Regions from separate parts of the Serratia sp. C2(1) genome, predicted to be linked through region 1. Evidence: predicted binding sites of a transcription regulator. Region 1 holds the regulator's gene; each other region holds the start of a gene.
The links. The regulator CRP, encoded in region 1, controls carbon source genes, mostly activating them, when cyclic AMP is high. The targets are predictions, from matches to a motif close to ATGTGANNNNNNTCACAT.
Positions count from the first base shown of each region.

Region 2: srlA (PTS glucitol/sorbitol transporter subunit IIC) is a predicted target of CRP. The motif match lies at 1,893-1,910, and genes of this name have one in related genera.
Region 3: V2S86_RS08325 (6-phosphofructokinase) is a predicted target of CRP. The motif match lies at 2,212-2,229, and genes of this name have one in related genera.
Region 4: glpT (glycerol-3-phosphate transporter) is a predicted target of CRP. The motif match lies at 1,231-1,248, and genes of this name have one in related genera.

Region 1 is NZ_JAZFBA010000006.1:26,674-29,793, reverse strand. Features, by position in the region: gene V2S86_RS22800 (YccS/YhfK family putative transporter) at 1-859, opposite strand, end outside; gene crp (cAMP-activated global transcriptional regulator CRP) at 914-1,546, opposite strand; gene V2S86_RS22790 (OsmC family protein) at 1,926-2,333, shown strand; gene V2S86_RS22785 (phosphoribulokinase) at 2,379-3,120, opposite strand, start outside.
Region 2 is NZ_JAZFBA010000001.1:200,234-203,353, forward strand. Features, by position in the region: gene srlB (PTS glucitol/sorbitol transporter subunit IIA) at 1-234, opposite strand, end outside; gene srlE (PTS glucitol/sorbitol transporter subunit IIB) at 258-1,238, opposite strand; gene srlA (PTS glucitol/sorbitol transporter subunit IIC) at 1,254-1,802, opposite strand; gene fbaB (class I fructose-bisphosphate aldolase) at 2,037-3,086, opposite strand.
Region 3 is NZ_JAZFBA010000001.1:1,798,332-1,801,451, reverse strand. Features, by position in the region: gene V2S86_RS08335 (PTS sugar transporter subunit IIC) at 1-636, opposite strand, end outside; gene V2S86_RS08330 (PTS sugar transporter subunit IIB) at 629-943, opposite strand; gene V2S86_RS08325 (6-phosphofructokinase) at 954-1,934, opposite strand; gene V2S86_RS08320 (DeoR/GlpR family DNA-binding transcription regulator) at 2,488-3,120, opposite strand, start outside.
Region 4 is NZ_JAZFBA010000005.1:236,580-239,699, reverse strand. Features, by position in the region: gene glpA (anaerobic glycerol-3-phosphate dehydrogenase subunit A) at 1-1,112, opposite strand, end outside; gene glpT (glycerol-3-phosphate transporter) at 1,475-2,830, shown strand; gene glpQ (glycerophosphodiester phosphodiesterase) at 2,921-3,120, shown strand, end outside.

The sequences.
Region 1 (3,120 bases):
GATGGTAGAGAATATCGTGCGCCACCGTGCGCAGCCGGCCGGCAATCACCTGCGCATTGCGGCGGATAATCGCCTCGGCCTGGCTCTGCTCCACCAGCTTTTGCACTTCTTCCGGCAGGTGCAGGCTGACGGTAATGTGCTCCTGCAAATCCAGCGCGACCTGAAAGGTCCGTTGCAGGCGTTTTTGCTCGAGATTATTGGCGTGCGGCAAAAAGTTAAGCTGCTGATACAGCAGGCTGATCAGGTCCATCACTTTTTGCTGGCGCACCAGCAGCGGCGGTAACGCAGTTTGCGGATCGGTATGTTGGGTCAACAGGGAATACTTGGCTTCGAAGTAGTCCGCCAGTTCCAGATAAAGCTGGCTCAGCGATTCGCGCATCGGCTGTTCTTTCCACAGCTTGAACCAGAACCAGGTGAACAGGCCGTACCAGGCTGTCCCCACCCCATACAGCAAGGGGGCGTACCACAGCGGCACCGTGCCGGCCATGCTGAGCGTAAAAATGGCGGCGATCAACGCGGCGGGGAGCAGGCGGGCATGCAACGGGCTGATTTCGCCGCTGACGCCGAGCAGCAGGGCCAGGCCGAGCATTAACGCCGGCAGCGGCAGTTGCCATAGCAACGCCTGCTGCAGCAACAGGCTGCTGAGTGCGAACAGTGAGCCGCCGACGATCAGGCGTTTGAAAAAACGTTTGTGGGGCGTGTCCAGCCCGGCGATGTTACAGCAGGCGGGAACCAGGGAAAACAGCAGGCCGAGTTGCAGGTGGCCAATCAGCAGGCCAAGGAGCACCGGCAGACACAGCACCAGCGTTTGCCGCAGTGCGTAATTGACTTCCGGGTGGTAAATCAGTCGACGCCACATGGTCGGTCGGGGCATAAAAAAACGGCGCGAATCATCGCGCCGTTTTTTCAGTGATTAACGCGTGCCGTAAACGACAATGGTTTTGCCGTGGGCGGAGATCAGGTTTTGATCTTCCAGCATTTTCAGAATGCGGCCGACGGTTTCACGTGAGCAACCGACGATCTGGCCAATTTCCTGGCGGGTGATTTTGATCTGCATGCCGTCTGGGTGAGTCATGGCATCGGGCTGTTTCGCCAGGTTCAGCAGCGTTTGCGCGATGCGGCCGGTAACGTCCAGGAAGGCGAGGTTACCCACTTTCTCTGAGGTCACTTGCAGGCGGCTTGCCATCTGCGCTGACAGGCGCATCAGGATGTCCGGGTTGACCTGAATCAGCTGGCGGAATTTCTTGTAAGAAATCTCAGCCACTTCACAGGCGGTCTTCGCCCTGACCCAGGCGCTACGCTCCTGGCCTTCTTCAAATAATCCAAGCTCGCCGATGAAATCCCCCTGGTTAAGGTAGGACAGGATCATCTCTTTACCTTCTTCATCTTTAATCAGCACCGCGACGGAGCCTTTTACGATGTAGTAAAGCGTTTCGGCTTTTTCACCTTGGTGAATCAGCGTACTTTTGGATGGATATTTGTGGATATGGCAATGAGACAGGAACCATTCGAGTGTAGGGTCTGTTTGCGGTTTGCCGAGAACCATTCGCTGTTATCCTCTGTTGTTATCGCTGCCTTGTGTCACAGGGGTCAGAGTTCCCTGTAAAACGTGCTGTCGCCGTTGTTTTAAGGGTGGCTGGCAGCAGGTTTTGAGGCGTGTCATAAATATACGCTGTCGCTCTAGCATATTAACTTGCCGGGAGAGCTGCAAGCTACATTCTATTAACATACCGGTAAAGGAGCCTTTCTCTGGGAGTTTCCCTGAAATCAGTGTCCCGGAAAGATTTATTGCGGCTCTGTTTGTAGCACAGAGTGAGGCGGGTGTCTCGTGTTGTCTTGCTCGCGCATGATTAGCATCAGGTTCCGTTGCCAGTTTCTATGCGAAAGCGTACCCTGATTTTAAGAAATTAACCGGAGTGACCAGCATGCAGGCAAGAGTTAAGTGGGTAGAAGGGTTGACGTTTCTGGGTGAATCCGCGTCCGGCCATCAGGTATTGATGGATGGCAATGCCGGCGATAAAGCGCCCAGCCCAATGGAAATGGTGCTGATGTCGGTGGGCGGATGCAGCGCTATCGACGTGGTGTCGATCCTGAAAAAAGGGCGGAATGACGTGCGCGATTGCGAGGTGAAACTGACCTCCGAACGGCGTGAAGAAGCGCCGCGCGTATTTACCCATATCAACCTGCATTTTATCGTGACCGGTAAAGATCTGACCGACAAGATCGTTGAACGTGCGGTGAACCTCTCCGCCGAGAAATATTGCTCGGTATCGCTGATGCTGAACAAGGCCGCCAGCGTGACCCACAGCTTTGAAATCCGCGACGTGGCGTAAAACGCAAGAATTTAGGGGCGCGGCCTGCCGCCGCGCTCCGGCCCATTACTCGATTTTTTTGCCTTCCAGCAGTTGCTGCACCAGCGGCGCCATGATCAGCTCCATCGCCAGCCCCATCTTGCCGCCCGGCACGACCAGCGTATTGATGTGCGAGATAAACGAGCCTTGCAGCATTGCCAGCAGATAAGGGAAATCGATCTGATCCAGCCCACGGAAATGAATCACCACGAAGCTTTCATCCAGTGAAGGAATGGCTTTGGCGGCGAACGGGTTGGAGGTATCGACCGTCGGCACGCGCTGGAAGTTGATGTGGGTGCGGGAGAACTGCGGCGTAATGTAGTTGATATAGTCCTCCATCGAACGCACCACAGAATCCATCACCGCTTCACGGGAATGGCCGCGCTCGCCGGTATCGCGGATCAGTTTTTGTATCCACTCCAGGTTAACGATCGGTACCACGCCGACCAGCAGATCGACATGTTTGGCCACGTCGGTATGTTCGGTAACTACGCCGCCATGCAACCCTTCATAGAACAGCACGTCGGTCGGCGCTGGCAGCGCTTCCCAGGGTGTAAAGGTGCCGGGTACCTGGTTATAGGGCACCGCTTCGTCGTAGGTATGAAGATACTTGCGCGACCGTCCGGTGCCGTTCTTGCCGTACTCGATAAAGCTCTGTTGCAGCAGGCCGAAGTCGTTGGCCTCAGGCCCGAAATAGCTGATATGACGACCCAGATCGCGCGCTTTGCGGATCGCCGCGTCCATTTCCGGCCGGGTATAGCGGTGGAAG
Region 2 (3,120 bases), on a different contig from region 1:
CAGGTTTTGCGTCGCGACGCTGCCGACGGCGGTGATCGGATAGCGCTGCTCCGCCAGCTCCATCCAGCCGCCGACCTGCAGTTCGCCGGCGGTGTCGCCGTGCCGATGGATAAAGCAAAACTCTTCAATGTCCGCCGGCGCGCCTTCGCGGAAGGTAATCAGCATGTCATCGTGCAATGCCTCACGGGCGCTGCCGCCAATCTGCGTAATGGTGGTGTGGAAAATGGTATGCATGATCTTTTCCCTGCAAAACACTGTCATTGATAGATGAAGGCCGACGCGGCCCAGGCGATCAGTACCGTTGGCGCACCGGTCAGGAAACGCCCGACCAGTACCGACGGCACGCCGACCCGCACGGTGTCCTGTTTGGCTTCCGCCAGCGACAGGCCGACCGGAATAAAGTCGCAGGCCGCCTGCGCGTTAATCGCAAACAGCGCGGGCAGCGCCAGCTGCGGCGGAATATGGCCGAGACCGATTTGCACCCCGACCAGCACGCCAATCACCTGGGCGATCACCGCGCCGGGCCCGAGGAAGGGCGACAGCAGCGGGAAGGAACAGATCAGCGCCAGTGTCACCAGGCCGATAGGGCTGCTGGCCAGCGGCGTCAGGCCGTGGGCGATAAAATCACCCAGACCCGAGGCCATGATGATGCCGATCAACGCCGAGACGAACGCCATAAACGGCAGGATGGTTTTCAGCACCGTGTCGATGGTGTCGCGCCCGGCCTGGAAGAACACCGCCACCACCGAACCCATGCCCATACCGACCTTGGCCAGCAGGCCGTCGCTCTGTTCGGTGATTTTTTTACTGGTGTCGTAATCACGCCCTTTTGGCTGTGGGGCGGGGGCCTTTTGCGCCGTATCGGCTGCCGACGCCACCAGGTTGATGTTGTGGTCGCGTACGCCGGAGACGTAAATGTCCTCGAGGATAAACTGCGCCAGCGGGCCGGACTGGCCGGTGGCGTGGATATTGACCGTCGGGATGCGGCGCTTCGGATACAATCCGCAGCGCAGGGTACCGCCGCAGTCGATCACCATCACGCCAATCTCTTCCGCCGGCGGTTCGCCCTCTTTAAAGCCGTCGACTGCCGGCCAGCCGGTCAGCTCGCTGAGCCGATCGACGATCGCCGGACGTGTACCGGCGGTGATGTACACCACTTTTTTGCCGGGTTCGACAGCAATCTCCAACGGGCCGCCCCAGCCGCCGGCACCTTTCTCAATACGGATATAAGCACTCATGCTGCACTCCACGGATTAAAGTTGCACCTGGCGATCCAGGCGGATGCCCATCTTGCGTTCGAACAGACTGGTGGTGAGGTCGGTTACCCAGCCACGGAAGAAGTTGGTGAACAACCCGACCAGGAAATAGCTCACCGCCAGCGGCCCAAGCGGCAGGCCGAGAGTCGTCAGCCCGCTGGCGATACCGAGGTAAACGAACAGCTCGCCAGGGTTGATGTGCGGAAACAGACCGTTCATCGAGTGGCAGCTGTAGGACGCCGCCGCATAGTAGCTGGGCTTGTATTTCTCCGGCATAAAGCGCCCGAGACTGAGAGTCATCGGGTTACAGAAAACAAAGGTACCGATCAGCGGCAGCAGCAGATAGCGCGATACCGGGTTGCCCGCGCAGCGCTGCGCCAATCGTTCGATACGTTCCTGGCCTACAAATTTTATCAGCGCATTCATGATAACCAACAGGCTGATTAACAAAGGTAAAATGCCGGTCACCATGCCGACGAACACTTCACCACCTTTCTGAAACAGGCCGATAAACCACTCGGCGCCGTGGGTGATTAGCTCAATCATTATTGCTCTCCTGTGATGGACGATATGGCCTGGAGCGAAAAGCGGCTCTGTCGCCATGGGCCTTACACTAATCACTTTATGGATTCATTTGTTTTATATAGATCACATTTCGAAAGATAAATATTTTATTATGAAAGTTAAAAATGAAAGAAAAGTGAGGATGAAGCGAAAGGATTGACGAAAGACGGGCACAAAAAAGCCCGGCGTACCGGGCTGTGAGGGCTGGAGAAGGGATCAGGCGATGGTGACGTTCTTGTCCAGATAGGTGTCCTGCACCGCGTTGATCAGCGCCACGCCTTCTTTCATCGATTTCTTGAACGCCTTGCGTCCCAGGATCAGGCCCATGCCGCCCGCACGCTTGTTGATGACGGCAGTGCGCACCGATTCCTGCAGGTCGTTTTCACCGGCGGCGCCGCCGGAGTTGATCAAGCCCGCGCGGCCCATATAGCAGTTGGCCAACTGGTAACGCACCAGATCTATCGGGTGATCGGTGGTCAGCTTGTTGTAGACGCGGTCATCGGTATAGCCGAATTTTACTGCGCGGTAGCCGCCGTTGTTTTCCGCCATTTTTTGCTTGACGATATCGGCGCCGATGGTGGCGGCAATATGGTTGGCCTGGCCGGTAAGATCGGCGCTGGAATGATAATCCACGCCGTCTTTGGTGAACGCCGGGTTACGCAGATAGGCCCAGAGTACGGTGACCATGCCCAACTCGTGCGCGCGTTCGAAGGCGGCGGAGATCTCCTCGATCTGGCGGCGAGATTGCTCGGAGCCGAAGTAAATGGTTGCGCCGACCGCGACCGCTCCCATATTGAAAGCCTGCTCGACGCTGGCATACAGCGTCTGGTCGTATTGGGTCGGGTAGCTCAGGGTCTCGTTATGGTTCAGTTTGACCAGGAACGGAATTTTGTGGGCGTAGCGGCGTGAGACCGACGCCAGCACCCCGTAGGTGGAGGCGACGCAGTTACAGCCGGCTTCGATTGCCAGTTCCACGATGTTCTTCGGATCAAAATACAAGGGATTGGCGGCGAAAGAAGCGCCCGCCGAGTGTTCAATGCCCTGATCGACCGGCAGAATCGACAGATAACCGGTGCCGGCCAGGCGGCCGTGGTTGAGCAGGGTTTGCATGGAGCGAAGGACGGTGTTGGGGCGGTTGTTATCGAGCATTATCCGGTCGACAAAGTCGGCGCCCGGCAGGTACAGATTTTCAGCAGGGATGGTGGTACAGCGGTGTTGCAACAGGTCTTCCGCTTCCTTTCCTAACAACTGCGCGATATCAGTCATGATTAACTCCCGATTTAGCTCCCTCATACACCGG
Region 3 (3,120 bases), on a different contig from region 1:
CTCCAGATCCTCGGTGGAACGCGAACCTTTGCCGACCACCTTGGCGACCGCCGCCTGCACCAGATAACCGATGGTGCAGAAGTGCCCCAGCGCCACCTCGTCCGAACCGGTGATTTTGCGCACTACCGGTTGCGCCAGCGCCGGCATCAACACCGCCATCACGCCGCCAAAGATCCCGCCGGTCAAAATCAGCGGCATCCCGGTCAGCCCGGCTTTATAGCCGATCACCGCGCCAATGGTGGCCATCCACAACAACGCCTGCCCGGTCAGGAAAATGTATTTGAACGGGGTGATGCGGGCGATGATGATATTCACGGCGAAAATCACCAGCAGCGTCATCGCCACTTCAGAGCCCAGCTCGCGGTTGGCCAGGCCGGCAATGGCGGCGACGTCGGTGATGTAACCGGTCATGCCGAAGCCGTGGGTGAAGATGCTGTTCAGATAGGTCAGGGCGCCGACGATGATGTTGATGCCGGCCATCATGATCAGAAAGCCCAACAGCGTTTTGAACGTGCCTTCGGCAACCTTGCCGGTGGATTTTTTCTGCAGCAACAATCCCAGCATGGCGATAAAGGCAATCAGGATCGACGCCTGGCCAAGCAGATCTTTGACGATAAAATCGATCAGGCTACTCATGATGGGGGTCCTTCATGTCGCGCTCTTTCAAAAAAGCCACAATCTTTTGCTCTATTTCCACTTTATCGGTGAGCCGGTGGAGAACAATGACCCGTTTTTTTTCCTCTTCACTGGCGTCGGCATTTAAAATGTCGGCGAAGGTTTTTTGGGTAAGAATAATATCTGATTTAAAGGCGCCGGCCTCAGAGATCGTGGTGTGATCAATATCGGCTTCAATCTCTAATTTTTTCAGCACCGCTTTTGCGCTCATTTCGATGGCAAAGCTGGAGCCGAGGCCGCAGCCGCAAACACACAGTATTTTAAGCATGGACATCTCCTCAGATTATATTTAACTGCCTGGCGAGTTTGTAATGGTGTCCTTCGGTATCGACCAAACGTTTTTGCATGCTGATTAAATCAATCGGAATAGGTTGGTTGCCGGCATTAATAATGACGGCCTTGTTTTTCATTCCGGAATGAATACAGCGCACGACTTCGCTGGCCATCAATGTTCCCTGATAGATCTCTTCGCAAGTGGGATCGCCATTGCGCAGACCGTACCCCACGATGGTTTTGCGAATACGCACGCCAATCTTGGGTTCCAGCTGTTTAATCATGGTGTCGATCGCCCCCTGGAAACCTGGCGAATACTCTTTGGTGTATCCCTCCGAACATAAAATGATCACGCTGTTTTGCCGCTCCAGCCGGTGGGTTATTTTTTCCGCCAATGCGTTCAAGGGATGTTGGCATTCTGGGATCAGGGCAAAGTCCGCATTGGATTTTATCGCCGATTGCAGCGTCAATTCCCCGCAGTAACCACCGAGCAGCTCAATCATAAATACGCGGCCCGGCAGGGCGCGCCCGGTGTTTCTCAGCTTGGAGACCTCTTTTATCACCTGTTCGCAAGCGGTAGAAAAGCCAATGGTGTAGCCGCTGCCGAAAACGTCATTGTCGATGGTCATGCCCACGCCAAAACAGTTAACGCCAAACTCACTGAGCGTATTTAAAAACTGCAGCGAGCCGTCGCCGCCGGCCATAATAAGCACGTCAATGTGCAGCGCTTTAAGTTGCTTGCCGATAGTTTCATATTCACTGGCGACCAGTTTCTTTGCCGTGCGGCCTGAAGAGATAATCGGCATCGATGAAATGGAGAAATCGACCAGATCGCGCCGGGTGATGGAATGATATTGATTAGCCAGTAATCCCGGTATTCCGCCGTTAAACAGAACGATATCTGCCTGCGCCAGCCTGGCGACCTGGAAAATAAAGTTGTTGATGCCACTGACATCGCCACCGCTTATTACTACGCCGATTTTCATATGCCTGCTCCCAGCCCGTTCCGTTGCAGCTATTGTTATTTTTGGTATCGGTAAAATTTGCAAGCGATATCACAAAACAATCACAAATATTTCCTTGGAACACATTGACAGCACTATTGAGAGTGATTTTTCTGTGAGGTTTGTCTCGTTTTTGTTTTTGATAAATAAAAGAGAAAAGGTGACTATTTATTGATAATCAATATGTTGCCATTCGATTGCTGCGGTTTTTTTATAAAGCGGGAAAAATAGCGGATTGGGCCGGGATCAGTTTAATGAAATGTGATTACTCTCGCATTTTTTGTGGCAGTGAGACGAATGCGTAAAATTAATATCCCTCAATATGGGGGCAGGATTAAATAGCTGAGCCTACTAACTAATAGTGCTACAGGTCAGGAGCATGCAGAGCACCGACACGCCGTGAATCCATCCATGGAGGCTCGCATCGTCAACTAACCTGCATGTCCCCACCCGTCCCAAGCTTGGAGTGTTGCGGTATTAAACGCAGCCATTTAATAACCGTGCATTGATTAAGTCTTTTATTTGGCCGTGCCACTCAGGCCCTCACCACCGTGACCCCGGCCTGTTCCAGCGGGGCGATCAGCGCGGCGTCGGTGGCGCGTTCGACAATAATGCTCTGCGCCAGCGTGATGTCGCCAATGGCATACTGTGAGGCGGCGTTCAGCTTGGCGGCGGAGGCCAACACCACGGTTTCTGCCGCCCGTGCCGCCAGCGCGCGCTTGATATAGGCTTCTTCGAGATCGCCGGTGCTCAGCCCGGCGGTCGGGTGCACGCCCGTCACGCCCATAAAGTAAATGTCGGCGCGGATGTGCGACATGGCTTCCACCGCGGCGGCACCCACGCTGACGATCGAGTGTTTATACAGTCGTCCGCCGATCAGAATCACCTCCACTTTGGGATGTTCAACCAACCCGACCGCTACGCTGGGGCTGTGGGTGACGATAGTCGCCTCCAGCGTAGGCGGCAGCTGTTTCACCAGCTCGGCGGAGGTGGTGCCCCCATCGATGATCACCACCTGGCCGGGGGCGATCATTGCCGCTGCGGCTTTGGCTATCGCGCGTTTGGCAGCGGATTCCTGCCCGTTTCTTTCGGCAAAGGTGCCGATGGCGGGGGAGACCGGCAACGCGCCGCCGTGCACCCTTTGCAGCAGCCCTTCGCTGTCCAGCTC
Region 4 (3,120 bases), on a different contig from region 1:
CACACTTTATCGGTCGCCCACTGCGCCATCAGGCGGTAGGTCATCAACTTGCCGCCGGTGATGGTGATAAATCCCTCCAGCCCATCGCGGCTGGCGTGATCGAGCAGCACGATGCCACGGCTGACGTTGCGGCCGCTGGGGTCGTCGTCACTGGCCACCAGCGGCCGCACCCCGGCATAGGCACGCAAAATGCGGGTTTGCGCCAGTTCCGGCGCCAGCAGCGCACCTTCGCGGATCAGAATGTCCACTTCCTGCGGCGTCACCACCATATTGTCTATCTGGTCATAGTCGATGTGGGTGGAGGTGGTGCCAATCAGCGAGATGGTGTCCCCCGGCACCAGAATGTCGGCGTCTGCCGGTTTGCGGCAACGGTTGATCACCATGTTGTTGATGCGATGGCCGAGGATCAGCAATGCGCCCTTGGCCGGGAACATGCGGATACGCAGATCGGCGTATTCCGCAATCTGTTGGCCCCAGATGCCGGCGGCGTTGACCACCACCTCGGCGTGGATATCGTAGCGGCGCGCAGTTTGATGGTCGAAAACGCGCACGCCGGTCACGCGGTCACCCACTCGCAACAAACCGACCACCTGATGATAAGTCAGGATCTGTGCGCCATGCTCGCGGGCATCGAGCATATTGGCGGCGGTCAGGCGGAATGGGTCGACGGTGCCATCCGGTACCCGCACGGCGCCGATCAGCGCCGGGTTCGCCGCCGGCTCCAGGCGCAACGCCAGTTGCGGCTCAATGGCTTCGGCGTTGATGCCGGCACGGTGGCACGAGGCGATAAACTGTTGCTGGTAGGCCAACGAATCCTGCGGCAGGGTAATGAACAACCCATCGGTGCGCTCGATGCAGTGAGGCGCGATGCGTTTGAGGATACGGTTCTCTTCTATGCACTCACGCGCCGATTCGCCGTCGGTTACCGCATAGCGCGCTCCGCTGTGCAACAAACCGTGGTTACGGCCTGTGGCGCCGGTGGCGATATCATGGCGCTCCAGCAGTATGCAACGCAGGCCACGGCGCGCGCAGTCGCGGGCAATTCCCGCCCCGGTTGCACCGCCGCCAATGATTATCACATCCGTTTCGCTGTCCGGTGAATGGCTGCTCATTACGCTCCCTCAGGATCCGTGGTTTTTACCCTATTGGGCCACAGTTACTGGGGACTTTGTTTGATAAGGAACAATAACGAACTCAAAACGAAAACAAAATGTCCACAAAAAGCCATGAATGTGATCAGAATCACGATTTTTGGTCGTTTTTCTATTTCATATCGTTAACTAATCGCTCAAAATCCGCCTGAGTTTCATAAAAGTGTAACATTTGCGCCATTCATCACAGTGACACCAGGCTGTTTTGACTAGGATGACGCTCGTTATGGAACAAAAAAACACCACATTCGATATCCGCTCAATCATCAAATGAACGTAAAAAGTCATATTGATGTGATAACTAAAAGCCATCGGAGGCGCTCATGTTGAGTATTTTTAAGCCGGCAGCACACATTTCCCGTGTGCCGGTCGACAAAGTCGACCCGCTGTACCGTAAATTGCGCTGGCAAATATTTATGGGGATTTTCTTCGGTTACGCCGCCTACTATTTGGTGCGTAAGAACTTCACCCTGGCCATGCCTTATTTGATCGACCAGGGTTTCAGCCGCGGCGACCTCGGTTTCGCGCTGTCGGGTATTTCCATCGCCTACGGTTTTTCCAAATTCATCATGGGGTCGGTTTCTGACCGCTCCAACCCACGCGTGTTCCTGCCCGCCGGCTTGATTCTGGCTGCCGCAGTGATGTTGTTCATGGGCTTCGTGCCTTGGGCGACATCGAGCATCGCGGTCATGTTCGTGTTGCTGTTCCTGTGCGGTTGGTTCCAGGGCATGGGCTGGCCGCCTTGCGGCCGTACCATGGTGCACTGGTGGTCGCAGAAGGAGCGTGGCGGTATCGTTTCGGTCTGGAACTGCGCCCATAACGTGGGTGGCGGCCTGCCGCCGCTGCTGTTTCTGCTGGGCATGGCCTGGTTCAACGACTGGCACGCGGCGCTGTATATGCCGGCCTTCGGCGCCATTCTGGTGGCCCTGATCGCCTTTGCGCTGATGCGCGATACCCCGCAATCCTGTGGCCTGCCGCCGATCGAAGAATACAAAAACGATTACCCGGACGACTACAGCGAGAAAGCGGAAGAAGAACTGACCGCCAAGCAGATCTTCATGCAGTACATTCTACCGAACAAACTGCTGTGGTACATCGCCGTGGCCAACGTGTTCGTTTACCTGCTGCGTTACGGCATTCTGGACTGGTCACCGACTTACCTGAAAGAAGTGAAACACTTCGCGCTGGATAAATCCTCCTGGGCCTACTTCCTGTACGAATATGCCGGTATCCCGGGCACCCTGCTGTGCGGCTGGATGTCGGACAAAGTGTTCAAAGGCAATCGCGGCGCCACCGGCGTGTTCTTTATGACGCTGGTGACTATCGCTACCGTCGTTTATTGGCTTAACCCGGTCGGTAATCCTGGCATCGATATGGCCTGCATGATCACCATCGGCTTCCTGATTTACGGCCCGGTGATGTTGATCGGCCTGCACGCGCTGGAACTGGCACCGAAGAAAGCGGCCGGTACCGCAGCGGGCTTCACCGGTCTGTTCGGCTACCTGGGCGGTTCCGTTGCGGCCAGCGCCATCGTCGGTTACACCGTGGACTACTTCGGTTGGGACGGCGGCTTTATGGTGATGATTGGCGGCAGTATCGGCGCGGTAGTGCTGCTGTTGCTGACCATGCTGAGCGAGAAAAAGCACCACGCAGAAATCGCAGCCAACAAACGCGGTTAAGCGTCATACACATTTCGCATTATTTGAAGGCCGCGCTGCGGCCTTTTTACTACTTTATTGCCCTGCACCTACAACATGGAGAATTACGGAATGCGGACTCAAGTCAAAGCCCTGCTGACAGGGATCATCCTGGCCACCTCAATGGTCAGCGCCGTACAGGCTGCGGACAAGGTGGTGATCGCCCACCGTGGCGCCAGTGGCTATCTGCCGGAACACACGCTGCCGGCGAAGGCTATGGCCTACGCGCAGGGTGCGGACTTCCTCGAGCAGGATCTGGTGATGACCAAAGA